2 regions of the Amycolatopsis sp. NPDC059027 genome follow, and region 1 is predicted to be linked to the other one. Evidence: riboswitches for the same ligand, from Rfam matches in the RefSeq annotation. Region 1 holds a riboswitch; the other holds the start of a gene.

Region 1 (14,363 bases):
CTGCTGCTCAGCACTTCCATGGGCTCAATCCCTACCGGGAAGATCAGGCCACCGCAATCGCGGCGATACCCGACAACACGACCACGGAACCGACCAGCCTGCGCACCGCGTTCGCCTCGCCGAGGACGAGCCAGGCGGCCAGCCCGCCGAGCACGATGCTCAGCTCGCGCGCGGGGGCGACCAGGCTGACCGGGGCGATCCGCAGCGCGTAGAGCACCAGGAGATACGCGACCGGGGACAGCAGCCCGACCAGCAGCGCCTCGCGCTTGTGCTCGCGCCAGAGCTTGCCGATCATCGGCCGGTCGACGAGCGCGTAGGGCATCAGCAGCAGGCACTCCATGACCGAGCCGACCGCGAAGTAGACGATCGGCGGGACGGCGAGACCGGTCACCGCGTGCGCGTCCCACAGCGTGTAGCCCGCGATGAACGCGCCGGTGAGCAGGCCGTAGCCGATCCCTGCCCGGCGGGCCCGCGGATCGGTCTCCCCGTCCCGGCGCCCGGTGCTGATCACCAGCACGCCGACGATCACCAGGAAGGCGCCGGCCAGCCCGAGCCAGCCGGGGTGCTCACCGAACAGCACGACCGCCGCGATGACCGAGAGCAGCGGGCCGGTACCCCGCGCGAGCGGGTAGACCACCGAAAGATCGCCGACGACGTAACCCCGTTGCAGCACCACGCCGTATCCGACGTGCAGCAGCGCGGTCACCGCCGCGGCCAGCAGCCAAGTCCACTGTGGACGTTCGTTTTCCACGGCGAGGACGACGATCGTGACCGGGAGGAGCGCGACGGCCGAAACGGTGTAGTAGAGGAACACGAAGCGGGCACCGCCGTAGCCGACCCGCTTGGCGGCGAGGTTCCACACGGCGTGCACGACGGCGGCGACGAGGACGAGGGACAGAGCGGTGGCGTTCATCGGACCCTTTCGAGGTTTTCGCGCACGCGAAAACCCCAGGTCCTCCAGGCTTTTGTCCCGTCAGATGAACGGCGGGCTCCTGAGCCGCCGATGGTGCCGCTCGGACCTGCCCCACCGGCCCTTGTTGTCTCTCCCGCAGGTGCGGGCCGCTGGCGGAACCCTAGGCACTGACTCCACCCACCGTAGTACGCGTAAGCGATCACGTCGAGGCCCTCGCGAGGCCGCCGGAGCAGGCTGTTAGGCTTTCCGTTCGTTGTCGTGCGGCATTCCGTCAGGGAGGAAACCCGGGCGCCCGTGAGGGTGGCCGGGGCCACAGCGACGCGGCAGCGAACTCACCGAGTACACGACAGGAGCGCCACCATGGCCAACATCAAGTCGCAGATCAAGCGCATCACCACCAACGAGAAGGCGCGTCAGCGCAACCAGGCGATCCGGTCCTCGGTGAAGACCGCGATCCGCAAGTTCCGCGAGGCCGCCGAGTCCGGGGACAAGGCCAAGGCCGTCGAGCTGCAGCGCGAGGCCGCCAAGAAGCTGGACAAGGCGGTCACCAAGGGCGTCATCCACGCCAACCAGGCCGCGAACAAGAAGTCCGCGATGGCCAAGCGCGCGAACAGCATCTGAGCCGTTCTCCGAAAGGCCCCGGCGACCTCGGTCGCCGGGGCCTTCCGCGTGTCCTTCTCCTCAGCGGCCGGCCTCAGTGGTCGCCCTTGGCGGCGACGACCTCGTTCACAGCTCGCTCCAGTGCATAGTCCGGGCTCGCCGCGGCACCCTTGACCTCGGAGTTGAGCCGAGCGACGACCCGCATCGCGGCGGCGAGACCGTCCTGGTTCCAGCCGCGTGACTGGCCCTGCGCCTTGCGCACCTTCCACGGCGGCATGCCGAGTTCCCCTGCCATCTGGTTCGGGTTGCCCCGTCCGGCCGCGGAGACCCTGGCGATGGTGCGGACGGCATCGGCGAGCGCGTCGGCGACGAGCACGTGCGGCACCCCCAGCTGCATCGCCCAGCGCAACTGCTCCAGCGCGGCCGCCCTGTCCCCCGCCACGGCCTTCTCCGCGACCGCGAAGCCCGTCACGTCCGCGCGGCCCCGGTGGTACCGGCGCACGGCCTGCTCGTCGACGACGCCGCCGGAGTCCGCGACGAGCTGCGTCGCCGCCGACGACAGCTCCCGCAGGTCCGAGCCCACGGCGTCGATCAGCGCGAGCACCCCGGCGCCGTCGATCTTGCCGCCCGCCCGGCGGACCTCGTTGCGGACGAACGACTCCCGGTCGGCGGCCTTCGTCAGCTTGGGACACTCGGTGATCTGGGCCCCGGCCTTGCGCAGCGCGGCGGGCAGCGCCTTCGCCGCCTTGCTCCTGCCGCCCCCGGTGTGCACGACGACCAGCACGATCCCGTCGGCGGGCGCCTTGAGGTAGGACAGCACGGCGTCGGACAGCTCCTGCGAGATGTCCTGCGCCGCCTCGAGGACGATCACCCGGCCCTCGCTGAACAGCGAGGGGCTCACCAGTTCGGCGAGTTCGGGCGTTGTGAGTTCGGACACCCGCATCCTGGTCATGTCCGCGGTCGGATCGGCCGCCTTGGCGGCGTCCAGGGCGGCGCGGACAGCCCGTTCGATGAGCAGTTCTTCCTCACCGAGTACGAGATGCAGCGGTGTGGTGGCGGTGGCTTGCGCGGTCACCCCCCGATCCTCTCACCCGCCCGGCGACACGCCCGCTCCGGTGACACCGGCGCGCCCACCGTGGCACGAGCCGATCAGGATGCCGTACGGTGTGTTCCGAGGCAGCGCCCAGCGGCGCGCCGACAACTGAATACCGCTCATCCAGAGGGGCAGAGGGAACGGCCCGACGAAGCCCCGGCAACCGGCGTCAAAGCCTGTCATCCCGCGATCGCGGGATAGCTGACGAACACGGTGCCAATTCCGGCCCGCCTCGGCGGGACAGATGAGGAAAGGAACCTCGCGATGACCGCAACCCTCGGCACGACCTCCACCACCAAGACCCCGGACCTGGGCCCGGCCGTCGAACTGGTGTCGAAGGAAGAGGGTCACCGGCAGCCGCTCGCTCCCGAATTCGTCTCCGCCGAAGACTTCTCGCCGCTCGAGGTCGCCTACGACTTCGGCCGGGTCCGGCGCGAGGACATCGAAGCCGGCCCGAAGAACATCTGGCGCTACAAGAAACTCCTTCCGGTTCCCTCCAACGTCGAGGAGATCCCCAACACCGAGCCAGGCTGCACCCGGCTGGTCCGGGCCGACCGGCTGGCGAAAGCGCTGGGGGTCAAGCGGATCTGGGTCAAGGACGACACCGGCAACCCGACGCACTCCTTCAAGGACCGGGTCGTCGCCGTCGCGCTGGCGGCCGCCCGCGAGTTCGGGTTCGAGGTGCTGTGCTGTCCCTCGACCGGCAACCTCGCCAACGCCGTCGCCGCCGCGGCCGCCCGGGCGGGCTGGCAGTCGGTCGTGCTGATCCCGAAGACGCTGGAACGCGCCAAGATCCTCACGACCGCGGTGTACGACGGCGCGCTGATCGCCGTCGACGGCAACTACGACGACGTCAACCGCCTCGCCACCGAACTCGCCGCCGAGCACGAGAGCTGGGCGTTCGTGAACGTCAACGTCCGCCCGTACTACTCGGAGGGCTCGAAGACGCTGGCCTTCGAGGTCGCCGAGCAGCTCGGCTGGCGGCTGCCCGAGCAGATCGTCGTGCCGATCGCCTCCGGCTCCCAGCTGACCAAAGTGGACAAGGGCTTCCGCGAGCTCGGCCAGCTCGGACTGGTGGAAGCCAGCCCGTACAAGGTGTTCGGCGCCCAGGCCACCGGCTGCTCGCCCGTGTCGGCCGCGTTCCGCGCCGGGCACGACGTCGTCCAGCCGGTCAAGCCGGACACCATCGCGCGCTCGCTGGCGATCGGCAACCCGGCCGACGGCCCGTACGTGCTCGACGTCGTCAACCGCACCAACGGCGCGATCGAGGACGTGAGCGACGAAGAGGTCGTCGAGGGCATCCGGCTGCTGGCCCGTACCGAAGGCATCTTCACCGAGACGGCGGGCGGGGTCACCGTCGCCACGGCGAAGAAGCTCATCGAGACCGGCAAGCTCGACCCGGACGCCGAGACCGTCCTGCTGATCACCGGCGACGGCCTCAAGACGCTCGACGCCGTCGAGGACCACGTCGGCCCCAAGGCGACCGTCGCACCGTCGGCCGCCGCCGTGCGCGAGGCCCTCGGCTACTGACGCCGGTTCACCGCCGGGGCGGGCCACGCGGCTCGCCCCGGCGGGAGACCGCCGGACCGCCACCGTCCGGGAGCACCGCGGTGTCCCCGTCGAGGTCGGTGCGGGTCACCAACGCCCCCAACGCGATCAGAGCGTCCACAGTGGACTTGCTGGGATGGCCGTAGCGGTTTCCCGCGCCCACACTGGCCATCGCGACGCGGGGCGCGACGGCCGTGAGGAAGTCCGGCAGCGAATACCGTGACCCGTGGTGCGGGACCTTCAAGACCTCGGACCGCAGATCCGCTCCCCCTGCCAGCAAATCGGCCTGCGCCGCCAGTTCCACGTCACCGGTCAGGAGCACGCGCCCGGCAGGCGTTCCCGCGCGCAGCACGACCGAACTGTTGTTGACCATCGTCCCGTCCTGCTCGGTGGCCGAGCGCGCCGGAACGTATCGCGGCCCGAGCACGTCGAGGGACAGCCCCGGCCACTCCAGCCGCTGCCCGACGCTCAGTTCGAGGAGGGGCACGCCCTGGCGTCCGGCTTCCTCCGCGACCTGCCGCCAGGCCCAGCCCGGCGCCCTGCCCGGCCCGACCGCCACCGCGCCCACCGTTCTGCCCTCGAACACCGACACCAGCCCGCCCAGATGATCGGCGTGGAGGTGACTCAGCACGATCAGTGGCACGCGGTCGATGTCGAGCCGTCGCAGGCATTCGTCGACCGGGCCGGGTTCGGGCCCGGTGTCGACGACCACCGCCCGGCCGCGCTCGGCCGTCGCCAGCACCAGCGCGTCACCCTGGCCCACATCGCATTCGACCATCGCCCACGAGTCCGGTGGCCAGGCCGGGGCGAACACCCGGACCGGAACGAACACCAGCAGCACCACGGCGAGCAGCACCGTCACCAGTACCCGGATCCGGCGCAGCCGCAACGCCACCACCAGGACGGCGAGCAGCGCCGCCGCGAGCAGACCGCCCCACCAGCCGCCGGGCCAGTCCAAGACCGCGCCGGGTGCCCGCGCGCCGTGCCGCGCCACGAGAATCAGCCACCGCGCCTCCGGATCGGCCAGGTGGACCAGCACGTTCCCGGCGCCGGGCCACCACGGCCCCACGACGGTGGCCAGTACCCCGAACACGGTGGCCGGTGCCACCACCGGCGCCGCGAGCACGTTGGTCAGCACCGACACCACACTCACCGAACCCGCCATGCCCGCCAGCACCGGCGCGGTGACCACGAACGCCGCGAGCGGGATGGCCAGCCCCTCGGCGTAGCCCGCCGGAACGCCCCGGCGCACCATCGCGTCCGCCCACCGCGGCGCCAGCAGAACCAGCCCGGCCGTGGCCAGCACCGAGAGCGCGAAGCCGAAGTCGACGGCCATCGCCGGATCCCAGATCACCAGCGCGCAGACCGAAAAGGCCAGCGCGGGCAAGGCCGAGCCCTGTCTGCCCAGCGCCAGTGCCAGCAGGCCGACCGCGCCCATGACCCCGGCCCGGAGCACGCTCGGCTCCGGCCCCGCGAGCACGAGGAATCCGACCAGGCACAGCCCGGCCGCGATCGCCGAGGCACGTGGCCCGATCCGCAGCACGCGCAGCAGGAGCAGCACCGCGCCGCAGACGATCGCGAGGTTCCCACCGCTGACGGCCGTGAGGTGGGACATCCCCGAGGAGACGAACTCGTGCTCGACTCGGGGCGGCAACGCGCTCGTGTCCCCGACGACCAGACCGGGCAGGAGACCGGCGGGTTCTTCCGGGAGACTCGCGCACAGCCGGTGCAGACCGGCGCGCAAGGACTCGGCCGCCCGCTGCCACCACGGCGCGGTACCGACATCGCTGGGCGGACCACGCACCGACAGCACCGCAACAATCAGTTCCGCGCCACGCGCGGGCCCGAGTTGCCCGGAGACCGTCACGGCCTGACCGGGCAACAGGCCCGACCATGGCGTGATCGGGGCGAGCAGCAAGACACGGCCGGTGCTCTCGGCGCGCCGCCCCGCGACCTCCGCGGCGGTCACCTCGGCGGGGAGCACGACCGACCGGGCACCGGCCTGACGATCGGCATACCCGGCCGAGCGGACCGGTTTCGGCCGTTCGGTGACCACCACCCGCAGCACGGCCGGAGCCCCATGGACGGCGGCCGCGCGCAACGGATCCTGTTCCGCGTCGCGGACACGCATCGCAGTGGGACCCGCGAGCGCCAACCCGAGCAGTAGCAACGCACCCGCCGCCGCTCGCCAGGACGGGCGGCGCCAGAACACCACCGCGCCGGCGATCGCGGTGACCGCTCCCCCTGCCACGGCCACCCACCACGTGCCGAGCAGCGCCGCCAGCGTCACGCCCCACACCGCCAGCGCGGCCGGGACGAGCCGGGGATCCTGCGCACGCCACCATGGCGGCGGCTGCCGCGTCTCCGGTGTGCCAAGCCCCGCGCTCATCCGACGCTCACCTGCTCCCGGATTTTCGAGAACTTCGCTTCGCCAATGCCTTCGACGTCGCGAAGTTGCTCGACGCTGGCGAACCCGCCGTGCCGGGTACGCCATTCGACGATCCGGCGGGCCATCACGGCGCCGACGCCCGGCAGGGTGTCGAGCTGATCGGCCGTGGCCGCGTTGAGATCGACCTTGCCCGGTGGCGCGCCCGCTCCGCCGGGCCCGGCCGCCGCCGGCGCCGGGACACCGACCGCGAGCTGTTCTCCGTCGGTCAGCCGCCGGGCCAGGTTCAGCGCGCTCGGATCGGTGCCGGGTTCCGGGCCACCGGCGGCACGGAGCGCGTCCGCGACGCGTGCGCCCGCGGGCAGGGTGATCAGCCCCGGCGACCGAACCCGGCCGATCACGCTGATCACGAGACCGGTCTTCGGCTGCTGGGGCTGCTCGGCGACCGGCTTCGCGCTCGGCAGCCCCGGCGGGCTCTCCGCGGCAGGCCTGCCGCCGAAGAGCGCCACCGCGCCGACCACCAGCAAGACGACACCGAGGAGGACAGCGCCGAGCACGAGCCGGCGTTTGCCCGCCGCGCCACCCGCCAGCCCCGCGGGCAGCCAGCGCCGGACCAGCCGCCCACCGGCGCCCATCGCAGGGGCGTCCGGGGACAGCTGATCGGCCAGCCACGCGAGCCTGGCGTTGACGGAGGAGCCCGGGTCCCGGGCGGTGGGGTCGAACACACGATCGACGTTAGGACAGCCGGAAGCCGTCCGGCAGGGGAAATCGGCGCGGCTGTGGACAAGTGGGGTCTTGTGGACAGATCGCCCGGGCACGGCCGGATTCGACCGGTTTCCGTCGTACCCGGATGCGATGCTGGCGGGTTACCCATCTGCTCGGGCTCGGTGCGGCGGTGTCCGTCGCGGAGGAGCGCGCTGGGAGGCGTCTACGGTGGGCTGCACCGAGATCCGCGGTGCTCGTGATGGGTCGCAGGGCTGGTTGCGACAAGGGCGTCCCTCGGTGCATTGGGTGCGACAAGCGCGTCCCTCGGTGGGGCGGCCGGGGCAGCGAGACCCCGCATCCGGCGGATCAAGGCCCCGTGCACTGAAGGGCGCTTTCAGTACACTGGACGCGGTGAAGGACGCCTTCAGTGCGCCCCCGACGCCGGTGTCTACTGTGGACAGTCAGGAGGCGGTTCAGCCGATCGCGCGCTGGACGACGACGCCGAGCACACCGGGGCCGGTGTGCGCGCCGATCACCGCGCCGATCTCCGAAACAACACAGCCGGACGAGCCGGGCACGGCCTCCTCCAGCCGGTTGGCCAGTTCGACCGCGCGCTCCGGCGAGGCGAGGTGGTGCACCGCGAGTTCGACCTCGCCCTGCCCAGCGGCCGACACCGCGAGTTCGACCAGCCGCGCCACCGCGCGGTTCATCGTGCGGACCTTCTCCAGTGGCCGGATCCGGCCGTCGTCCATGTGCAGCACGGGTTTCACCGCGAGCGCCGTGCCCAGCAGCGCGGCCGCGGGGCCGATCCGCCCACCCCGGCGCAGGTAGTCCAGCGTCTCCACCACGAACAGCGTCTCGGAACGTTCGGCGGTCGCCACCGCGGCGGCCTCCACTTCGGCCGGGGACGCTCCGGCCGCGGCGGCACCGGCGGCGTGCAGGGCCGCGAAACCCAGGCCCATGGCGGTGGTCCGCGAGTCGACCACGCGCACCCGATCGGGCCCGACCTCCTGCGCCGCCAGCACCGCCGCCTCCCAGGTGCCGGACAGCTCGCGGGACAGGTGCACCGACACGACGGCGTCGGCACCCGCGTCCAGCGCGGCGCGGAACTCGGCGACGAATTCGGCGGGTGTCGGCCGCGAAGTGGTGACGATCTTCCGCTGTCCCAACGCTTCGGCGAGCGCGGCGGGGCCCATCTCGGTGCCGTCGAGGGACACCGCACCGTCCACCAGGACGTGCAGGGGCACCACCCGCACCGCGCTGCGCTCGGCGAACCCCTCTGGCAGGTGGGCGGTGGAATCCGTGACTACCGCGACCGACACGCGCGTCAGCCTACGTGGCCGGGTGTGAGGGACGGCGTCATCAGCTTCGCCATCGCGTCGCCGACCGCGGCGTGCCCCGCCCAGCCCCAGTGCATCCCGTCCGGGTTCCCGTGCCCGCCGCGGACATGCTCGCCGACGACGGCGGGGAGGTCCAGCATGGGCACGTCCGCCCGCGCGCCCCACTCCGCCAGCGCGGTGGTCGCGCCCGGATGCGCGGTGTGCACGCCGCCGTACGCGGCGGCGCGGTGAACCGACGGCAGCATCCCGAAGATCGGCAGCTCCGGCCGGAGAATGCGCAACGCCCCGACGGCCGTGTCGAGGTAGTGCACAGTGAGCTTCGCGGGCAGCACGACGGGACGGCCGCGCAACGCGATCGCGAGCCGTGGCTGAGCCGCGAGGTACGCCTTGCGGACGAGCCTGCGGACCGGATCCGGCCGCAGATACCGCAGTCCGGTGCGCAGATACGTCGGCAGCGGCGAGGGCAGGGTGTCCATACTGCCGACGGCGAGGACAACGGCGTCGACGTGGTGCAGATCGGCCCAGACCCGCGGATCGCCGATGAGCGACCACCAGGCGTCCCTCGCCGTCCAGCCGAAACCGGCGACGAGATCGGCGCTCCCGCCGAGCGCCTCGGCAGCGATGTTCGGCCACAGCCGGGGTTCGTCGGCGGCACACGGCCCCTCGGGTCCGTGAAAGCTCAGCGAATCGCCGAACACCAGCAGGCGTGGCCCCATCGTCAGCCGGTGATACCCGCGTTGTACGCGTACAGCCGCCACTTCCCGTCCCGCTGGACGAGTTCGACCCAGTGGCAGTTCACGATCCCGCCCAGCGACGGCCACACCTCGACGGGCAGGCCCAGCAGCTTCGCGGTCAGCGCGATGATCAGCCCGCCGTGCGTCGCCAGCAGGACCGTGTCGCCTGCCCCGGAGTTCGGCAGGCTCAGGTCGGCGACGACCTCGATCGCGCGCTCGGCGACGTCCACCCGGGACTCACCGCCGGGCGGGGCCCAGGTGGCATCGGCACGCCAGCGGTCGCGCTCGCCGGGATAGGCCGCGTCGACCTCCTCGCCGGTGAGGCCCTGCCACTCGCCCAGATGCGTTTCCCGCAGCCGCTTGTCGATGCGCAGCTGGACGCCGAGCGCCTCGGTCAGCACGGTGGCGGTGTCGGTGGCGCGGCGCAGGTCGGAGGCGATGACGAGTTCCGGCGAGAACCGCGCCAGCCCCGGCACCGCGAAACGCGCCTGGTTCCAGCCGACCGGGGTCAGCGCCGAGTCGAGATGCCCCTGCATCCGTCCGGCGGCGTTGTAGTCGGTCTCCCCGTGCCGCCACAGCACCAGCCGCCGGGGGTTCACTGAGCCTCGTCCACGTCTTCCGCCTCGCCGGGCTCGGCCAGGCCCTCGACCTCGATGCGCGGGCAGTCCTTCCACAGCCGTTCGAGGCCGAAGAAGACCCGCGCCTCCTGGTGCTGGACGTGCACCACGACGTCGACGTAGTCGAGCAGCACCCAGCGGCCCTCGCGGGCGCCCTCACGGCGGACCGGTTTGTGCCCGGCCATCCGCAGCTTCTCCTCGACGTTGTCGACGATCGCGCCGACCTGCCGTTCGTTGGGGGCCGAGGCGATGACGAAGGCGTCGGTGATCACCAGCTGTTCGGACACATCCAGCACGACGATGTCGCTGGCCTTCTTGTCCGCCGCGGCGTGCGCGGCCGCTACGGCCAGCTCCCGTGCCTGGGACGTGGCTGTCACAGTGCTCCTTTGTCGTTGGGGATGCGCCCGAAGAGCGTACCCGGCGGCACCGACATGCCGTGCATCACGCACCTTCGTCCTTGCGATACAGGTCCTTCTTGGCGATGTAGCGGACGACGCCGTCGGGCACGAGGTACCAGACCGGCTCGCCCCGCTCGACGCGTTCGCGGCAGGCCGTCGAGGAGATCGCCATCGCGGTCACCTCGACGAGGCTCACCTTGCCGCTGGGCAGGTGATGCGAGTTGAGCCGGTAGCCGGGCCGGGTCACGCCGATGAAGTGCGCGTAGGTGAACAGCTCGTCGGCGCGGTGCCAGGTCAGGATCTGTTCGAGCGCGTCCGCGCCGGTGATGAAGAACAGCTGGTCGTCGGGATACTCGGCGTGCAGATCGCGCAGCGTGTCGACCGTGAACGTCTGGCCGCCGCGGTCGATGTCCACCCTGCTCACCGAGAAGACCGGGTTGGACGCCGTCGCGATGACGGTCATCAGGTACCGGTCCTCGGCCTTGGTGACCACCCTGTCGGCCTTCTGCCACGGCTGACCGGTGGGCACGAAGATGACCTCGTCCAGCGCGAACCGTGACTGGACCTCGCTGGCCGCGACGAGGTGGCCGTGATGCACGGGGTCGAACGTGCCGCCCATGACCCCGATCCGCCGTGGTGACATGACTGGTGAGCCTATACACCGCGGACCGGGGCCGCGTGCCTCACCGGCCCGGCGCACCCCCGCCGGCGGCGACCTTCGCCAGCGCCGTCCCGAGCAGGTCCCGGAACCGCCGCGCGGCGACGTGGTCCAACGTCAGATACGACTCGAGCGCGGAGCCGATCGTGAAGGTCAGGTCTTCCTCCGATTCGATCCGGCACGTCATGGCGGTGTCGCCGTCGATGATCATCGACACGGACACCCTTTCTCGCTGTTCCGGGAACACGGCCATCATCTCTCCCTCGCCTGGGGTTTGGTGATGCCCATGTAAACATGTCAGTGACAGTTTTACACTGCCACTTTAGAGTGAAGTTGTGACTCTGACCACTTTGAGCTGCCATACTGACCGTAGATCCCAGCCGACTGACACGAAAGAGCGACCCCACTGATGCCACCCGGCAAGAACACCTCGACCAGCAAGAAACGCCAGGTCGGCGCGGCCGAGCGCGCCTTCCGCGAGCGCGCGGGGCTCACCGTCGAAGCCGCCGCCGAAGTCCTCGACGTCGCCGTCCGCACGATGCACCGGATCGAAAAGGGCGAAACCCGCATCGACAAGGCGAAGATCCTGCTGCTCGCGAGCGCGTACCACTGCTCGCCGGAGGAGACCGACGCCTGGCTTCAGCTCTCACGCGAGATCCGGCAGACGAGGAGTGAGTATCCGGGGTTCGTGCCGCTCAAGACCCGTACTTTCAAGGAGCTGAGCAAGGACGCGGATGAGATCCTGATCGTCGCGACACTGCTGATTCCCGGCCTGTTCCAGACCGAGGACTACATGCGCGCGCTGTTCGCCGAGAGCGGTTTCATCGATCCCGAGCGAAGGGAGGAATTGATCGGCGTTCGGAAGGCCACGCAGGAAATCCTCGTGGCGGACCCGCCGCCGACCGTCCGCGTGATCATCCACGAAGCGGCGCTACGCATTCCGGTTGGCGGCCCAGCCGTGATGCGCGACCAGCTCCGCCACCTTCGGGCCCAGGCCGACAAACGGCATATCGAGTTGCAGGTCCAGCCCAACGAAGGCGGCGCTCATCCCGGGATGGGCTACGACTTCACGCTGATTGGCTTTGACGACGATCCGAACAGCGACATGGTGGCCGTCGACGGTGTCGAGGAGACGCTTTACCGGGATCGCCCCGCCACGACGAAGCCGTATAGGCTGGTGTTCGACCACAAACGGGTGTCGGCACTGCCGTTCGAGGCATCGAAGACCCTCATCGACGACGCGGCGGGCACCTTCGGTCGACTCATCGACTGACTGGAAGTGACGACCGTGGCACACACCGGCAAGCGCGTACCGACCCGGCTCACCTGGCGCAAGTCCAGCTACAGCGGGCAAGCCAGCAATGGCAGCAACGAATGTGTCGAGCTGGCGGAACTGCCTGACGGTGGGCGTGCCATCCGCGACTCGAAACTCGGCGACGCCAGCGGCGTCCTCCACACCGGCCCCACCACCTGGACCGCACTGCGCCACCACCTTCGGGGGTAGTGCCTTACTTCGGGGTGGCATGCCCAGCACAATGAGGAGCCATGACCACTCTCGGGTCCGACATTCCCGGCCTGCTGATCGACGGTTCGCCGGACCGGCCCTCGTACCGTCCCCGGGTCACCTTCGAACGCTCGGCGCTCGGGTCCGTGCGGCTCTGAAAGCAACCAGTGCCGATGATCTCGTCGAGTTCGAGCGCGAATTCCATCGGGCGATGGCGGAGGCCGACGACGACTTCGACCTCACGCGGGTGCAGAAGCTGGTGGGCTGCTGGTACGGACGTGCGCTGGAACATCTCAACCCGGACATCGCCGAGTACACCCGTGCTGTGATCGAGCGCCTGCAAGCCGGAGACGAATCCGACATTGCGGAGGGCCGATGAGCTATGCGCTGGCCGGGCAGGAGAACTGGCTCCGCCGGGACCCGTGGAACACCGGACCGCACTGCGTCACCACCTCAGCTAGAGCTGCGCGGCTGGTCCGGCCATCTCAGGTGAGGATGTATCAGGCAGTGGATCGGCGCCACCCGGTCGCTGCCTATCCCGCCGCCGTTGCTGGCCGTAGCGTTTGTCGACACGGGTAAACGTGACGTGACCGGAGATAAGCAGGGCGACTACGACCCGACCAAAATCGAGGCCGAGAGTCAGCAGGACGAAGGCGGCGACCACAGTAAGAAGGAGGGCGAAGAAGGAGGGCGAAGACTGAGCGCGCACTGGAGCGTTGACGACGCCATCGCGGCGGGCCACCTCTCCGCCGAATGGCGCCCGGCGTTCGAGCGGGCCCCGAGGACAAACTTCGTTCCCGAAGGAATCTGGATTCCCTCCGGCGACGGGTACGCCTGGACCACCCGCTCCGCGGATCCGGACGCGTGGCAGGCCGCTGTTTCCGCGGACCGCCCGGTCGTCACCCAGGTCGACGACGGCAAGACCAAGCCGGGCGAGATCGGCGGTTCGCCGACGAGTTCGGGGTCGATGCCGACCGTCGTCGCGCTCATGCTCGACGCGCTCGATGTCGCTCCCGAGCATCGCGTGCTGGAGATCGGCACCGGTACCGGCTGGAACGCGGCCCTGCTGACCGCCCGGCTCTGCGAAGACCACGTGACCACGGTGGAAGTCGACCCAGACGTGTGCGCCAGCGCGAAAACCGCGCTCCGCGACGCCGGTCTGAACCCCACGGTGGTGTGTGCGGACGGCGAGGACGGCTACGCGCCGAACGCCCCCTACGACCGCGTGATCGCCACGGCGAGCGTGTACCGGGTGCCCCAGTCCTGGATCGCCCAGACCCGCCCCGGCGGCCTGATCATCGCCCCGTGGATCACCGACTGGCACAACGCGGCGTTGCTCCGGCTAAGCGTCAAGGAGGACAACACCGCCGTTGGCCGGTTCGACGGCAATGTCTCGTTCATGCGGCTACGCGCTCAGCGGGACCAGCACGCCGACTGCCGAGTGTGCGACATCGGCGAGACCGGCCCAACCACCGAGACCATTACCGACCGCGTGATCGTCCGCGACACCATGGCCGACATCCACGGCAGTTTCTTCGTCGGACTAGGCTTGCCGGACGTCTACCACTACGCCGACGAAGCCGATTCCGGCCGGTGGACCGCGGTGCACATCCACGAAATTCACGGCTCCTGGGCCACAATCGACCTGACCCCCGCCACTCCGACGGTACGCCAGTCCGGCCCGCGTCGGCTGTGGGACGAGGTCGCCGCCCTGCACGCCGAGTGGGTCGAGCGGGGAAAGCCGGAGTACACCCGGTTCGGCCTCACCGTGACGCCGGATCGCCAGGACGTGTGGCTGGGCGCTCCAGAGAGCGTCAGGTAAGCCCGCTCGGGATTTTCCCGCACACCAGCCCTTCCAGCAGCTCGA
Region 2 (14,363 bases), on a different contig from region 1:
GTGTTCGGTGACCTCGTTCGCCAGGAAGTCGCGATACCGCTGGTAAGCGGGCCGCACGACCTCGGTGAGCAGCCGATCCCGTTCAGCCTCGAACCCTTCGACGGTCACGCTCGGGGTGACCCGCAGCGGGTCGTTGTCCGGGGCGCCGAGATAGCGGTCGACGTAGCCGACGCCGATCCGCACCAGGAAGTCCGCCGGGACGAAGCCCTCCTTCAGCGCCGCCAGCTGCCGCGCGATCACCGCGTCGAGGTACGGCCCGAGCGCGGCAAGCCGGGCGAGATAACCGCGGGCCTTCGCCTCGTCGTCCAGCACGATGCTGGGCAGGAACACCAGCGGGGTCAGCGCGGGTGAGCTGAGCCCGTCGCTGACCGAGAACTCGAACAGCCGCGCGTCGTGCGCGTCGATGACGTTGCGCGCCTGGGAGATCACGACGTCGCGCGTGAGCGCTTCCTCGGTGGGGAACGAGCCACGATCGAGCGCCTCGGCCCGCGTCACGATGTCGAGGCAGGCCTCGCGGTGCCGCGCCGCGGCTTCCGCGCTCGGATCGCCCAGCCGGTCGTGGTCACCCGGCAGCCCGAGCTGGGAAGGCCACAGCGGATCGGCCTCGAACAGCAACGCGGTCAGGTCCTCGGCGAGCCCGTTGGGAGTGTCGCCGTGCCCGGCGACCCAGTCGGACACCACGGTGTCCAGCACCGACAACGGCAGCGCGCCGCCGGAGAGCACTACGTCGTGGAACGCGCGAATGTCGAACCGCGATCCGAGCCTGCGCTCGGCCGCGGCGCGGATCCGCTGGATCTCCAGCCGCCCCACCATGTACGACAGTGCCTGGCCCGGGTAGGCGATGTACCGGTCGACCTCGGACTCGATCTCGACCTGCGCCATCGGCGTGTGCTCGACGAGGTAGTCCACCGCCTGCTGCCTGCTCCAGCCGAGCGCGTGCAACCCGGTGTCGACCACCAGCCGGCCGGCCCGCATCGACTCCACGGTCAGCAGCCCCAGCAGTGAGACGTCGTCGGAGTACAGCCCCATTTCCTCGGCGAGCCGCTCGGTGTAGAGGCCCCAGCCCTCGACGTAGGCGTTGAAGTCGCCGATGCGGCGCAGCAGGGGCAGTTCGGTGAGGTTCTGCGCGATGCTCAGCTGGAAGTGGTGGCCGGGGATGGCCTCGTGGAACGCCGTGGCCTCGGACGCCTGACGGAACCGGTCGGTCGCCTTGTGGGTGTTCGCGAAGTACGTGCCGGCGCGGGATCCGTCGATGGCGGGCGGCATGTAGTACGCGGGCGGCGCGCCCGGCGCCACCTCCTCGGGGATCGGTTCGAGAACCCAGGGCTGCTCGGGGATGGTGCCGAACCACTTCGGCGCCTCCGCCTCCGCGCGGGTGATCGCGTCGCGAGCGCTCTGCAACAGCTCCTCCGCGCCCGACCAGCGCAGCGACGGATCCGTCCGCAGTTTGGCGAAGATCTCCGGGAGTTCGCGGGTGCCGAAGACCCGCTCCCCCAGCGTCCGGTACTCCTCGGCCTGCGCGGCGATCAGCGCCAGGCCGGTCTCGTGCAGCTCACGCGGGCAGCGGTCGGTGGTGGTGTGCTTGCGCGCGAACCGGGCGTAGATCTCCTCGCCGCCGGGCAGCCAGCACACGCCGGGCTTGTCATCGGGACGCCCGTGTGGCGCGATCTCGGCGGCGAGCACGTCGCGGTATTCGGCGAACGCGGGCCGCACGACGTCACGCAGCAGTTCCTCGCGCTTGGCGGCGAACTCCTCGTCCGGAGCGGGCTGACGCCGCAGCGGATCCGCCGACGGGTCGGCCAGGTAGCGATCCAGATGCGCCACGGCACTCTGTACCAGCCGCGCCACCGGGACCCGGCCGGCGGCGATGCCGTCACGATGCCGTTGCGCGGCCTGCCGGAGGTACTCGGGGACGGCGGCCAGCCTGCCCAGCTGCGCCTCGGCCGCGGGGCCGGCGGTCACCGAGACCATCGGCAACGCGGTGAGCAGCCCCGAGGCCGGTGCGATGAACAGGTCGCTCACGGTGAACTCGGCGGACCGGCTGTCGATCAGGTCGATCCGCCCCTGGGCGGAGCTGATCAGGACGTCACGGGTGACCCTGTCCTGGCTGTCGAGAGCGGCGTCGTCGAATGCCTGTGCCCGCTCGACGAACTCGACGAGCTTCGCCCGGTGTGCCTGCTCGGCGGCGTCGGTGAAATCGCCCAGCCCCGCCGCGTCCGAACGCAGGCCGAGCAGGGCGGGCGTCAGCGGATCGACGGTGAACAACTCCTCGACGAACTCGTCGGCGAGCGCGGCGACTGCGGTCATGGCGTGGGCCCCCAAAGGTGCGCGGACGGTGTTGTCTCCGACCCTAACCACAACTCCGGCGCCACCGCCGCTCTCCGGTACGAACGGTCCGCTCGTACCGGGTTTTGTCCACAGCGAGCGTCCCGGGCGGCTGGAACCGAGGGACGCCCTGGGTGCGTTGGCCGCACCGAGGGACGCCCCCGGTGCGTCCAGCGCACCCAGGGACGCCCTTGTCGCAACCGGGCCTGGCTCCGTTGGGACCCGCCGGGCGTGGGCGGCCTTCGACGCGTCCGCGGGGGCGAGACGGTAGCGTTCCGGGAGTGGCTGTGACAGATCCCGTCGATACCCGCTTGCTCGCCGCGCTCGCCGACCTGGGCAAGGCCGCCGTGCACGAGCTCGCGGCGAAGGTCGGCATGGATCCGCGCGAGGTCGCCTACCGGCTGGTCGCGTTGTCCGGCAGCGGGCTGCCGCTGCTCGTGGGTGTGGAAAGCGATCCGCAGGGCCTGCGTGCCGCCATCGCGGGAGCGCCGCCGTCGTGGGCGAATCGCCCGGTCCAGCCGCCGTCGCAGCAGACCCCGGCCCAGCAAGCCCCTGTTCAGCAGCGGCCGCCGCAGGTTCCGCACCCACCGCATCCGGTGCAGGGCGCGCCATCGGGCGCCTACACCGTGCAGGGTGCGCCTTCGGGGGCGTACACAGTGCAAGGCGCGCCGTCCGGCCCGTACGCGGTCCAGGGCGCGCCATCGGGCGCGTACACGGTGCAAGGGACGCCCTCGGCCCGCTATCCCGGACCGCCGCCCGTGGCCCCGCCCCAGCAGCGTCCGCCCGCGCCGCAGCAGTTCGCTCCCGCTCCCCCGCCCGCCGCGGTCGACCCGGCGTTCAGCACCTGGGGCCTGCCGCAGTCGTCGTCATGGGCACGCGGGGACGAACCGGCGCCGGCCCCGCAGGCGGCCGGGAAGCAGGGCCGGACCGGGGACGTGCTGGAGACGCAGGGGCTGGAGGGCGAGCAGCTCACGGTTCAGCTCCTGGAGGTCCAGGACCCGGCGGACTACCTGTTCGGCGCCGCGGGCTACCGGCTCGAGGACGGGGAACGCTCGGTCGTCGTGCACACCGAGATCACCAACCGCGGGAACATCCCGTTCGCCTCGCTGCCGGACAACTACCTCGAACTGCTCACCGCGGACGGCACGGCGATCGGCAAGGCACCGGTGTCGCTGACTTCGCGACCGCCGCACAAGATCGGCGTGCGCCCCGGCGAGACGCTGGGCGGCCACACGGTTTACGTGCTGCCGGACGCGACGCGCGTGGTGTCGGTGCGCTGGAGCCCGCGGCCGGAGCCGGACGAACGCAGCATCACCTGGTCCATCGAGGACTGATCACCCGGGACGACAGTGTGGTCCGTGGGGGCCTTGGGCGGCGGGTGATGTCGCGAACGCTCGTTCGGGACGTTCAGCCTGGAGCCACCGGGGGACGAGGCCGAGGCGCCTTTCCTCGCGTGGCGAGACGAAAGCCCCTCCTCGGCCCGTGAATTTCGATCACAGGCTCCGTGCAGCGGACTTCCGGAGCTGTTTGGCCGAGGTGGTCCCGCGCGGGAGGGGCCGTGGTCTGTGAATGCCACATCGAGGGACTCTGACTCCCTCGATGTGGCATTCACGGACTTGAGGATACAGACAAAGGGGGACCAATCGGGCAGGACGGCGACGGAGGTGTCCTGTGTGGACAGTGGCGCGGGTGTCAGAGGCTGTGGAGCAGGGCGTACAGGGCGGCGGTGGAGAGGTGGAGGGTGCCGCCTTCGGGGGCCTTCGAGTCGCGGACCAGTACGTCCGGGCCGGGGAACGCCAGCTCGACGCAGTTCTCGTCTGTCGTGCTGTAACTGCTCTTAACCCAGGTCAGCTCGTTGCGATGGGTTTTCACGCGGCTCTCCCGTGTCTAGCAGAGTTGCCTGTTCGGCAATGTACTCTGCCGATTCTGCCGGACCGAGCGCACGCAAGAGCACCTGACGTGTCACTTCCTCGTATTGCAGGACCTCTGGGGGTTCCTCCAGGAAGAGGCTTGAGGTGTGATTCCCCAGAAACACCACCGGACCGCCTTCGGGGCGCCGGAGGACCGTGAAACCGCCAGCAATCGCGGCATGACCGCGATCGTCGTTCGGGACCACATGGATGACGATGTTGGGCCGCTGCGCCATGACCACCAGGTGCTCCAGTTGGCGACGCTGAACCGCGCGACCACCAATCACCCGGCGCAGCGCGAACTCGTCGATGATCGCCACCAGACCAGGAGGCTGACGCCGCATGAGCACGGACTGACGCTGCAGCCGCGTCACCATTCGTTTCTCGACATCACCGTCTTCGATCAGGCCTGACTCGACCATGATCGCCCGGGTGTACTCGCCGGTCTGGAGGAGCCCAGGGATAGCGATCAACTCGAAGTTGGTGATCATCAGCGCACGGGATTCCAACGAGATCAAGGTTTCCTGCCGTTCGGCGAACGTAGGCGCGCTGCGTTGCCACCAGCCGCGTTGGTCCGCCTCCCTCGCGAGGGCGATGAGCTTCGCGCGCCTCGGGCCGGTCACCTCGTAGACCGCCAGCAGCGCGGCGATTTCCTCGACCGCGATGGCGTTCTTACCGGTCTCGATGCGGCTGATCTTGCTCGCGGACACATCGATGCGCTCCCCGGCGGCACGCACGGTGAAACCGGCTTCTTCACGTAGTTCGCGCATCGCCGCGCCCAGTTCCTGCGCGCGGACTGTCGGATCCGAATCGGCCATCGCCATGGGAGTCATCATCACTCACGGAGAGTGGCGATGAACCGGTTTTCCGCGCGCGTCGGCACAATCCGCCCGAACGCGGGAGCTGTTTCAGCTAGTGCAACAAAATCAGGTTTCGTCGCGGAGGATCTTGAGCGCGCCCGACAAATCGTCCGGGTACTCGGCCTCGAATTCGACCCACCGGCCGTCCGCGGGATGCGCGAAGGCGAGCGTCCTGGCGTGCAGCCATTGGCGCGAGAGGCCCAGTTTCCGCGCGAGCACCGGGTCCGCGCCGTAGGTCAGGTCGCCGACACACGGGTGCCGTAGCGCGGAGAAGTGCACGCGGATCTGGTGGGTCCGGCCCGTCTCCAGCTTGATCTGCGCGAACGACGCGGCACGGAAAGCCTCGGTGACCTCGTAGTGCGTGACGCTCGGACGGCCGCCCGTGACGACGGCGAACTTGTAGTCGTGGCGCGGATGCCGGTCGATCGGGGCGTCGATCGTGCCGCGCGTGGGATCCGGGTGGCCCTGGACGACCGCGTGGTAGCCCTTGTCGACGGTCCGTTCCTTGAACGCCCGCTTCAGCACCGTGTAGGCGTGTTCGCTCTTGGCCACCACCATCACGCCGCTGGTGCCCGCGTCGAGGCGGTGCACGACGCCCTGACGCTCGGCGGAGCCCGAGGTCGAGATCCGCAGGCCCGCCGCGGCCAGACCGCCGATCACGGTCGGGCCTGCCCAGCCGGGGCTCGGGTGCGCGGCGACGCCGACGGGCTTCGCGACGACGACGATGTCCTCGTCGTCGTGCAGGATCAGCATGCCCTCGACCGGTTCGGCGACGACCTCGATCGGCCGTTCCGGATCGGGCAGCGTCACTTCGAGGAGCCCGCCCGCGGTGAGGCGGTCCGACTTGCCGGCGGGACGTCCGTCGAGCAGCACGTCGCCCGACGCGGCGAGTTCCGCGACCACCGTGCGGGACAGTCCCAGCAGTTTCGCGAGCCCGGCGTCGACGCGCATGCCGTCGAGCCCGTCCGGGACGGGCAGCATCCGCGCGCTCACGCCTGTTCCCCGGCGCTTTCGGCGGCTGCCTTCTTCTTGTCCTTCGTCGAGGTCCCGTCGTAGTCCTTGCCCAGCAACGACAACAGCACGATCAGCACGCCGCCGACGCAGATCGCGGAGTCGGCGATGTTGAAGATGGCCCAGCCCTGGCCGTTCGGGGCGAAGGCGGAGATGAAGTCGACGACGTGGCCCTGCAGCGGGCCGGGCGCGCGGAAGATGCGGTCGGTCAGGTTGCCCAGCGCACCGGCGAGCACCAGGCCGAGCCCGATCGCCCAGCCCACAGAGCGCAGCCGGCGCGACAGCCACACGATCGCGACGACGACCGCCGCCGCGACCAGCGCGAGCACCCACGTCATGCCGGTGGCCATGGAGAACGCCGCGCCGGGGTTGCGCACCAGCTGCAGGTAGACGAGGCCGCCGAGGACCCGGACCGGTTCCTTGCCCTCCAGGTTCGCCGCGGCGAGGTTCTTGGTGACCAGGTCGATCACCCAGATCACGACCGCGACGGCGAACACGATGGCCACCGTGCGCCTCGGCAGCGCCTTCGACGGGCTCGCCTCTTCCGGCTCGGAAACCGCGGATTCGCTGGTCACGGCCGGATTCGGCGGTAGGTCCGCGGCCGGGGTCGTCTCGGGTTCGGACGGGGAGGACTCGGTGCTCACCGGTCCATTGTCCACGTCACGCGTTCAGTCCGTGTCGGCGGCAGGCTCCGGACGTCCCCGCCGCGGCCCGGCGAGCGCCACGAACGCCCCGGCCAGCAGCGCCACGGCCGAGACCAGGACCCCGGCGATGCCGGGCAGGAGCACCACCGCGGCCAGCACGAACACCGCCGTCACCACCAGCACGAGCACGCTGCGCTCGAACCAGGCGAGCAGGACGAGGCCGAGCGTCGCGATCATCGGGCCCCGCACGTCGGCGTCCAGCCGGAACTGCCAGTATCCGACGAGGTCGAGCAGCGGCACGGCCACGAGCGCGCCGAGCGTGAGCAGTGCGAACCGGCCGGTGCGCGGCGGGCTGCCCGCGCGCCGGGCCAGGACGAAGTACCAGATCGCGACGCCGAGGACGGCCGCCGCCAGCACCCACAACCAGCCCGTGCCCGCGCCGGACCAGCCGTAGGGCGCTGAGACGCGCACCGCGACCGCGGTGGACTCGGTCATCGGGTACTCACGCACATTCGCGAAGTAGCCGAAAGATCCATTCGCCCTCGGCATCTCGGCCGCGACCAGGATCAGCTGCGCGAATCCCAGCAGCGCCAAGGGAAACCAGTACCGTGGCCGCGAATTTCCCATCGCGCCACGATAGCGGATCGCCCATGAGCTGAAGGGGACTTTCCGTGCATGGGATGCGACGAAAGTCCCCTTCAGCTCAGGCGCAGAACGGGGGCAGTTCGCGCGGATCGCCGACCGGCGCCCAGCGGCCGTCCTGCTTCGCGTACTCCCAGCGGGCGCCGCGCGCGACGATCTGGCGCAGCGCGAGCACGAGCCGGTCGACGTGTTCGGTGGTGCTGCCGAGGCCGAGGCTGACCCGTACCGCCTGCTGCCCCGCTCCCCCGGCGACGCCGATGAGCCGCTTGGTCGCGACGTGCGCGCAGAAGGCGCCGTCGCGGACGCCGATGCCGTACTCGGCCGAAAGGACGGCCGCCAGCCAGCCGGGCTCGAAGCCGTCGACCACGAAGCTCACCGTGCCGACGCGGTCCACCGGTGCGTCGAACAGCCGCAGTTCGGCGCAGCCCGGGATCGCGGCGAGGCCCTTGCGCAGCCGGGCCAGCAGGACCTCCTCGTGTGCGCCGACGGCGTCCCAGTGCGCGGCGAGCTGCTCGCACGCGACGCCGAGGGCATACACGCCAACGGTGTTGGGCGAACCCGCCTCGTGCCGTTCCGGTCCGGCGTTCCAGACGACACCGAGGTCGTCGGCCTCGCCCGTGACGAGCTTGGTCGCGCCGCCACCGGCGAGGTAGGGCTGGGCGGCACGGAGCCAGTCCGCGCGGCCGACGAGCGCACCGGCACCGAACGGCGCGTACAGCTTGTGACCGGACAGCGCGACGTAGTCGACATCCAGTTCCCGCAAGGAAATCCGGCGATGCGGGGCGAGCTGGGCGGCGTCGAGCGCGATCCGGGCGCCGTGGCGGCGGGCCACCGCCGCGATCTCCGCGACGGGCAGCAGCTCACCGGTCACATTGGACGCTCCGGTGACGACCACCAATCGGGGCCCCTGCGGGCATTCCGCGAGCGCTTCGTCCACAGCGGAAACCGCGGCGAGCCGGGTGCGCGGGGTAGGGATCCGGCGGACGTTCGGCCCCCTCCACGGCAACAGCGCGGCGTGGTGCTCGGTGTCGAAGACGACGACCGAGGTGTGCCGGGGCAGGCTGCGGGCGAGCAGGTTGAAGGAATCGGTGGTGTTGCGGGTGAACACCACGGTGTCGGTCGAACGCGCGTCGACGAACCGGCGCAGGATGTCGCGTGTGCGCTCGTAAAGCCGCGTCGAGACCTGCGAGGCGAACCCGGCGCCGCGGTGCACGCTCGCGTACCAGGGCAGGAACTCGTCGACCGCGCGGCGCACGGCGTCCAGACAAGGCGCGCTCGCGGCGTGGTCGAGATTCGCGTAGCCGATCTCGCCGCCGGTGACGAGCGGAACGCTCAGCCCGGCACCCGTGACCGCGGGAATTCCTTGCGGCGCAACGGTAACCGTGGTTTCGGTGGTGTTCTGACGATCGACGGCGAGTGTCATCGGGTGCCTCCTCGGCGGTCCGGGGGACCCCCGGCGAGGGGCCCGCGCTTGCCCGCCGCACCTCGCGACAGGCCCGGTCCTCACCCGGGGCACCCCACCGCGGTTGGAGGGTTGCCGGCCAGCAAGCCGGGGCTTAGCGCTGACACTCATGACCTGACGACGAAGATAGCCGACACCGCGCGCGCCGATCCAGCCCCTTCCGGGTGACTGAGACGGCCGTCACTCTCCGGAATTGCGGTCTACGCCGTCACCCGGAAGCGGCCCGGCAGCCGGACGACCGACTGGTCGGTCAGGTGCGTCGCCGTCCCCTGGTACTGCTCGGCGCCCGCCGCAAACCGCCATCCGCCCAGCTCCTTGCCGTCGATCGGCTCACCGAGCGCGGCGGCCAGCTCGCCGGAGACCTCGGCGTAGGACAGCCCGCTCCAGTTCCCGCGAGCGCGCCAATCCCTTGCGTCGCCGGAGTTCCCGGACGCCGTCGTGGCGGGCAGCGTCCAGAGCGTGAAGTGGACATGGGCACCGGTGGTGCTGCCGCCGCAGGGCAGAGCATTGCCGGTGGAGCCGAGGACGGCGCCGGGCACGACCCGCTGTCCGTCGGCGACCTGGATGTTCTCCATGTGGTAGTACCCGGTGCGCCAGCCGCCGTCGTGGTCGATGGTCACCCAGTCGCCTTCGGCGCAGTGCTGCAGGTGCACGATCCCGGCCAGCGGGGCGCGGACGGTCTTGTCGGCCGGGCTGAAGTCGATGGCGTTCTTGACGCCGCTGCCGCCGTCGTCGGAGTGGATCCCGGCCGAATACACGAGCTGGCCCGAGGCGAACGGCAGGGCGAAGGCGGGAAACGTGTCCGCGGCGGAGGCCGTGGGGGCCAGGAACAACGCTCCTGCCGTCGTCGCGGCGGCCAGACCGGCCCAGCGTGCGCGCATTTTCAGCATCACCGTGTGTACTCCTTAGCCCGAGAAGCTCACCCATTCGAGGTAGACGATGCGAGCGCACGTTAGCCCGAAAGGATGCGTCAAGGGAACACACGGTGGAGATTTCTACGGAAAACCACCAACCATCGAGGCCGGTTTTGTGAGCTAGCGCCCGGATTCGCCCTTCCAGCGGGCCAGGCGGCCTGCCCGGTCCACGGCCCGCAACCGGCGTTCCGTGGCACTCCGGGCCCGTTCGGTGGTCACCACCAGTAGCTGGTCGTGCTCCTGAAGACGGCTGGTCTTCTCGGGCGTGAACCCGGCGCCGTCGCGCACCACGAGGCTGACCGTCGCCCCCACCGGCAGCCGCAGCTCCGAGAGGTACACGCCGTGCAGCCGCGATCCGGCCTGGATGCGGACCTGCAACAGCTCGGCGCCCAGCTCGTCGAGCGGCGCGGAGTCGACCTCGACCTCGTGCGGTTCGGCGTGCCGGGCAAGGCCGAGCACCCGCGCGAGCGGGCTCAGCGTCGCGCCCTGCACCAGGGTCAGCACGATGACCAGCACGAACACCGCGTCGACCAGCCGCTGCGCGCCCGGCACGCCCTGGGACAGCGGGATCATCGCGAGCACGATCGGCACCGCGCCGCGCAGGCCGGCCCACGACAGGAACACCTGTTCCCGCCACGGCACGCGGAACGGGAGCATCGACAGCAGGACGGAGAGCGGACGCGCGAGCAGCAGGACGACGGCGCCCGCCACGAGGCCCGGCACCAGCGTCTCCAGCAGCCTGTTCGGCGAGGCGAACAGGCCGAGCAGCACGAACAGCCCGATCTGGGCGAGCCAGCCGAGGCCTTCGGCGAAGGACAGTGTGTCGGATCGGTGCGGCAGCCGGGAATTGCCCAGCACCAGCCCGGCGACGTACGTCGCGAGCAGGCCGGAAGCGTGCGCCAGCTGACCGCTGGAGAACGCCAGGACGCACACCGACACCGTGGCGAGCGGATACAGACCGGTGGCGGGCAGCGCCGCTCTTCGCAGCGCCAGTGCCCCGAGCCAGCCGAGCAGCAGGCCGATCACCAGCCCGGCGGCCAGCTCGTAGACCACCAGCAGCGGCAGCGTCCAGTCCACTGTGGACCCGGTGGCCAGCACGACGACGGCGATGTAGGCGGGCGCGTCGTTGAGGCCGGATTCCAGCTCCAGCATGCCGACCAGCCGCTTGCCGACCCCGGCGTTGCGCAGCACGGAAAACACCGCGGCCGCGTCGGTGGAGGCAAGCACCGAGCCCCACAGCAGCGCGAGCCGCCAGTCGAGGCCGAGCAGCCAGTGCAGCGCGCTGCCGGTGACCGCCACGCTCGCCACGACGGCCAAAGTGGACAGTGCGATTCCAGGCCCCAGCGCGGGTTTCACCGCCTGCCACCGCGTGGTGAGCCCGCCCTCGGTGAGGATCAGGACCAGCGCGGCGATGCCGAGCGACTGCGTCAGCTCGGGATTCTCGAAGCGGACGCCGAACCCGGCTTCGCCCAGCAGGACGCCGATTCCCAGGTACAGCAGGAGCGAGGGCAGCCCGAGCCGGACGGACAGGCGCACGGCCACCACCGAGGCGAGCAGCACGATCCCGCCGACTCCGAGCAGCACGGGAAGCTGATCCATGTCGCCTCCCTTCCCGGTCGCCGTGGGCTCTCAGGATAAGGAGGCGGGGTGCTCACACGATCGTGTACCGACGCCCAGTGACGCTCACCCGGTGTGTTAAAGAAACATCAAAATGCGGGCTCTTCCAGCGTGTCGAGGTCGACACCGAGCGTTGCGAACGGTTCCACCGCGGCGGGCAGCACCCGCATCGCGCGCGCCTGGTGACCCCGCTCGACCCAGCCCGCCGCCAGCGCTCGCTCCAGCAACGCCGCGGGCGCGCCGCCGCCGAGGTGCTCGCGGCGCTCCGTCCAATCCAGACAGTCGCGCAGCAGCGGCCGCCGCCCACCGTTCGGGAGGTCCACGCCCAGCTCAACCAGCACGTCGTGGCCGCGAGCCGTGAGAGTGAGCCCCGAGCCGACGTCGACCAGCCCGCGCGCGATCATCCCGTCGCGCAGCGCGACGCCGAGCTTCCCTGCCAGGTGGTCGTAGCAGGTGCGGGCGAACCCGAGCTTGCGGACGCGGACCGAGGACCGCAGGCCGGTGACCGGGCGGCGGTCGGCGTGCTGCGCGAGGTGCTCGATCAGCTCGGCCACCCGCGGGTCCGCGATGCGGACGTAGGCGTGCCGTCCCTGTTTCACCCGCGCGACGAACCCGGTTTCCTCCAGCCGGGTGACATGCTCACTCGCCGTCGACACCGCGATCCGCGCGGCCGCGGCCAGCTCGCCGACGGTCCACGCACGGCCGTCCAGCAACGCCAGGCACATCGTCGCCCTGCTCGGGTCGGCGAGCACCGCGGCCACCTCGGCCAGTGCGATGGTCTCCATGTCCTCCACCGTAGAAGCCGGACCGTTCGGCCGTGGCCGAACCGTGGGCCCCGGTGCGAACGAGCTGAAGGACGCTTTCAGTGCATTGGCCGCGCTGAAGGACGCCTTCGGTGCATCGAGCGCACCGAAGGCGTCCTTCAGCACATCCGACCAGCGGATCAGTGGACGGCGTTGAGGAAGTTCGCGGCGAGGGAGACGGCCGGGTTCGAGTCGTTCGCGCCCTCCAGCAGGACAGCGAAGGCGACGTCGCCGCGGTAGCCGACGAACCAGCCGTTGGCCTGGCCGTCGGCGCCGAACTCCGCCGTGCCGGTCTTTCCGTGGACCTGCCCCGCCCCGGCCGCCGCCTTTCCGGTGCCGGTGGTGACGACCTCCCGCATCATCGACCGCACCGCGTTCAGCACCCCGGCGGACGGCGGCGAGTACGGCTTGGCGACCGTGGTGTCCAGCCCGTGCCACAGCTTCGGCGTCACGGCCTTGCCCGACGCCGCCGTCGCGGCCATCAGCGCCGCGCCGAACGGGCTGACCTGCACGTCCCCCTGCCCGATGCCGTCCTCGACCAGCCGGTCGTTGCCGGTCGCGGGCACGACCTTCCCGGCCTCGGTCTGCAGGCCGGGGATCTCGAAGTCGGCGTTGAGCCCGTACTGGTCGGCGGCCTTGACGAGCCCGTCCGCGGGCAGCCGCGAGGCCAGCCTGCCGAACGTCGTGTTGCACGAGAACGCGAACGCCTGGTGCAGCGGGACCGTGCCCTTGTCGAAGTGGTTCTCGTTGGGGATCGTCCGGGTCCCGATCTGGTCGCTACCCGGGCACGGCAACGCCGTATCGGCCGTCGCGAGGCCCTGTTCGAGCGCGGCGGTGGCCGTCACGATCTTGAAGGTCGACCCCGGCGCGTACAGCCCGCTGAACGCCTTCGGCTCGGTGCCCGCCGCCGCGTTCTGCGCCACCGCGAGGATGTCACCGGTGGACGGCTGGAGCACGACCATGATCGCCCTGCCCCGGTAACCGTCCACAGCGGACTGTGCGGCGTTCTGCGTCGCGATGCTCAGCGACGCGGTGAGCGGCTTGCCCTCACCGTCCTCGTCCTGGCCGTACAGCGTTTCGAGGTTCTTTCCCGACGCGTCGACCCGCTGGACGGCGAACCCGTCCGACTTCGCCGTCGTGGCCTGCGCGGCGAACACACTCTGCAGCAGCGGCGCCGGGTTTCCCTCCGCGGGCTTGTTCCCCGCCTGCCCCGCCATCACCAGCGGCTTGCCGTCCCGGTCGACCACCGCGGGCCGATCCACGGGAGCGGTCGCGGCGACGAGCCGCTGCCCCGGCTCCAGCTTCGGGTGCAGCAACGCGGGGACCCAGTGCAGCCGCCAGCCCTGCGCGGCCTTCGTCAGCTCGAACGGGACGTCGTAGGTCCAGGTCTTCCCCGGCCGCAGTGTCCACGTCATGGCGAACGTGCCGCTGGTCTTCGCCGCACCGGCAGGTGTCGGATCGAGCCTGCTCAACGTCGCCGTGGTCTTGGTCGGCATCAGCGCGTTGCGCGCGTCCCGCAATGCGACCGCGGCCGCCGCGGGATCGTCGGTCAGCGCGCCCGCGGCGTCGGGATTGGCCTCGGCGAGGTCCTGCAGGTACTCCGTCACCAACCCCGTCGGATCCACCGCCACCGGACCCGGCTTCCCCGCCGGCGCCGCGTCGCTCGCCGGCGCTTCGTTCCCACTGGTCAAGACCACTACCGCGGCCGTGACGATCGCGACCACCCCGACCGCGCCGCCGATCAGCACTCCCCGTCTTCTGGCAGGACCCACTTTCCACCCCTCCCCTTTGCGCGCGACCCCCGCGCACGATCGCCCAGCCTGCCCATGGTTGACCAACAGGTCACGATTCCTGGTGGGAAAGCGACCTACCCGAATCCTTTTCGTGATCAGCCGCGCGCCAGCGTGGCGCCGACCAGCACGAGCCGCAGCGCCCGCTCGGTGGCGTCGGTCACCAGTTCCGCCGTCCGGGCGATGGCCTCGGCCAGCGGCAGCGGCGCGGGCAGGATCCCGGCGAACGCGTCGATCCCGGTGTCGTAGGTGTCCCGTGCTCCCGCGCCGATCGTGCCGGCGAGCGCGACGACCGGTTTGCCATGCCGCTTTGCCCGGCGGGCCACCTCGCCGGGGACCTTGCCGAACGACGACTGGGCGTCGATGGCGCCCTCGGCGGTGATCA

The links. Region 1 has a riboswitch for S-adenosylmethionine ahead of thrC (threonine synthase). Riboswitches for the same ligand answer to the same signal wherever they lie in the genome.
Region 2: another riboswitch for S-adenosylmethionine. It lies ahead of ACFWY9_RS23690 (aminotransferase class V-fold PLP-dependent enzyme); the one in region 1 lies ahead of thrC (threonine synthase).

The regions. Positions count from the first base shown of each region.
Region 1 is NZ_JBHYIK010000072.1:21,999-36,361, reverse strand. It holds gene ACFWY9_RS36260 (VOC family protein) at 1-20, opposite strand, end outside; gene ACFWY9_RS36255 (DMT family transporter) at 44-913, opposite strand; gene rpsT (30S ribosomal protein S20) at 1,274-1,534, shown strand; gene holA (DNA polymerase III subunit delta) at 1,608-2,588, opposite strand; SAM riboswitch class I at 2,723-2,857, shown strand; gene thrC (threonine synthase) at 2,871-4,136, shown strand; gene ACFWY9_RS36235 (ComEC/Rec2 family competence protein) at 4,144-6,543, opposite strand; gene ACFWY9_RS36230 (helix-hairpin-helix domain-containing protein) at 6,540-7,265, opposite strand; gene ACFWY9_RS36225 (DegV family protein) at 7,719-8,567, opposite strand; gene octT (diglucosylglycerate octanoyltransferase) at 8,573-9,301, opposite strand; gene ACFWY9_RS36215 (histidine phosphatase family protein) at 9,304-9,918, opposite strand; gene rsfS (ribosome silencing factor) at 9,915-10,313, opposite strand; gene nadD (nicotinate-nucleotide adenylyltransferase) at 10,378-10,977, opposite strand; gene ACFWY9_RS36200 (hypothetical protein) at 11,018-11,245, opposite strand; gene ACFWY9_RS36195 (helix-turn-helix domain-containing protein) at 11,402-12,265, shown strand; gene ACFWY9_RS36190 (DUF397 domain-containing protein) at 12,272-12,496, shown strand; gene ACFWY9_RS36185 (DUF6247 family protein) at 12,651-12,875, shown strand; gene ACFWY9_RS36180 (methyltransferase domain-containing protein) at 13,083-14,318, shown strand; gene ACFWY9_RS36175 (LysR family transcriptional regulator) at 14,311-14,363, opposite strand, start outside.
Region 2 is NZ_JBHYIK010000034.1:42,216-56,578, reverse strand. It holds gene ACFWY9_RS23725 (DUF885 domain-containing protein) at 1-2,307, opposite strand, end outside; gene ACFWY9_RS23720 (AsnC family protein) at 2,607-3,659, shown strand; gene ACFWY9_RS23715 (DUF397 domain-containing protein) at 4,018-4,197, opposite strand; gene ACFWY9_RS23710 (helix-turn-helix domain-containing protein) at 4,163-5,059, opposite strand; gene ACFWY9_RS23705 (RluA family pseudouridine synthase) at 5,162-6,088, opposite strand; gene lspA (signal peptidase II) at 6,085-6,750, opposite strand; gene ACFWY9_RS23695 (hypothetical protein) at 6,775-7,377, opposite strand; gene ACFWY9_RS23690 (aminotransferase class V-fold PLP-dependent enzyme) at 7,454-8,815, opposite strand; SAM riboswitch class IV at 8,855-8,969, opposite strand; gene ACFWY9_RS23685 (M23 family metallopeptidase) at 9,055-9,744, opposite strand; gene ACFWY9_RS23680 (potassium/proton antiporter) at 9,889-11,367, opposite strand; gene ACFWY9_RS23675 (ArsR/SmtB family transcription factor) at 11,475-12,170, opposite strand; gene ACFWY9_RS23670 (penicillin-binding transpeptidase domain-containing protein) at 12,329-13,960, opposite strand; gene ACFWY9_RS23665 (glycerate kinase) at 14,077-14,363, opposite strand, start outside.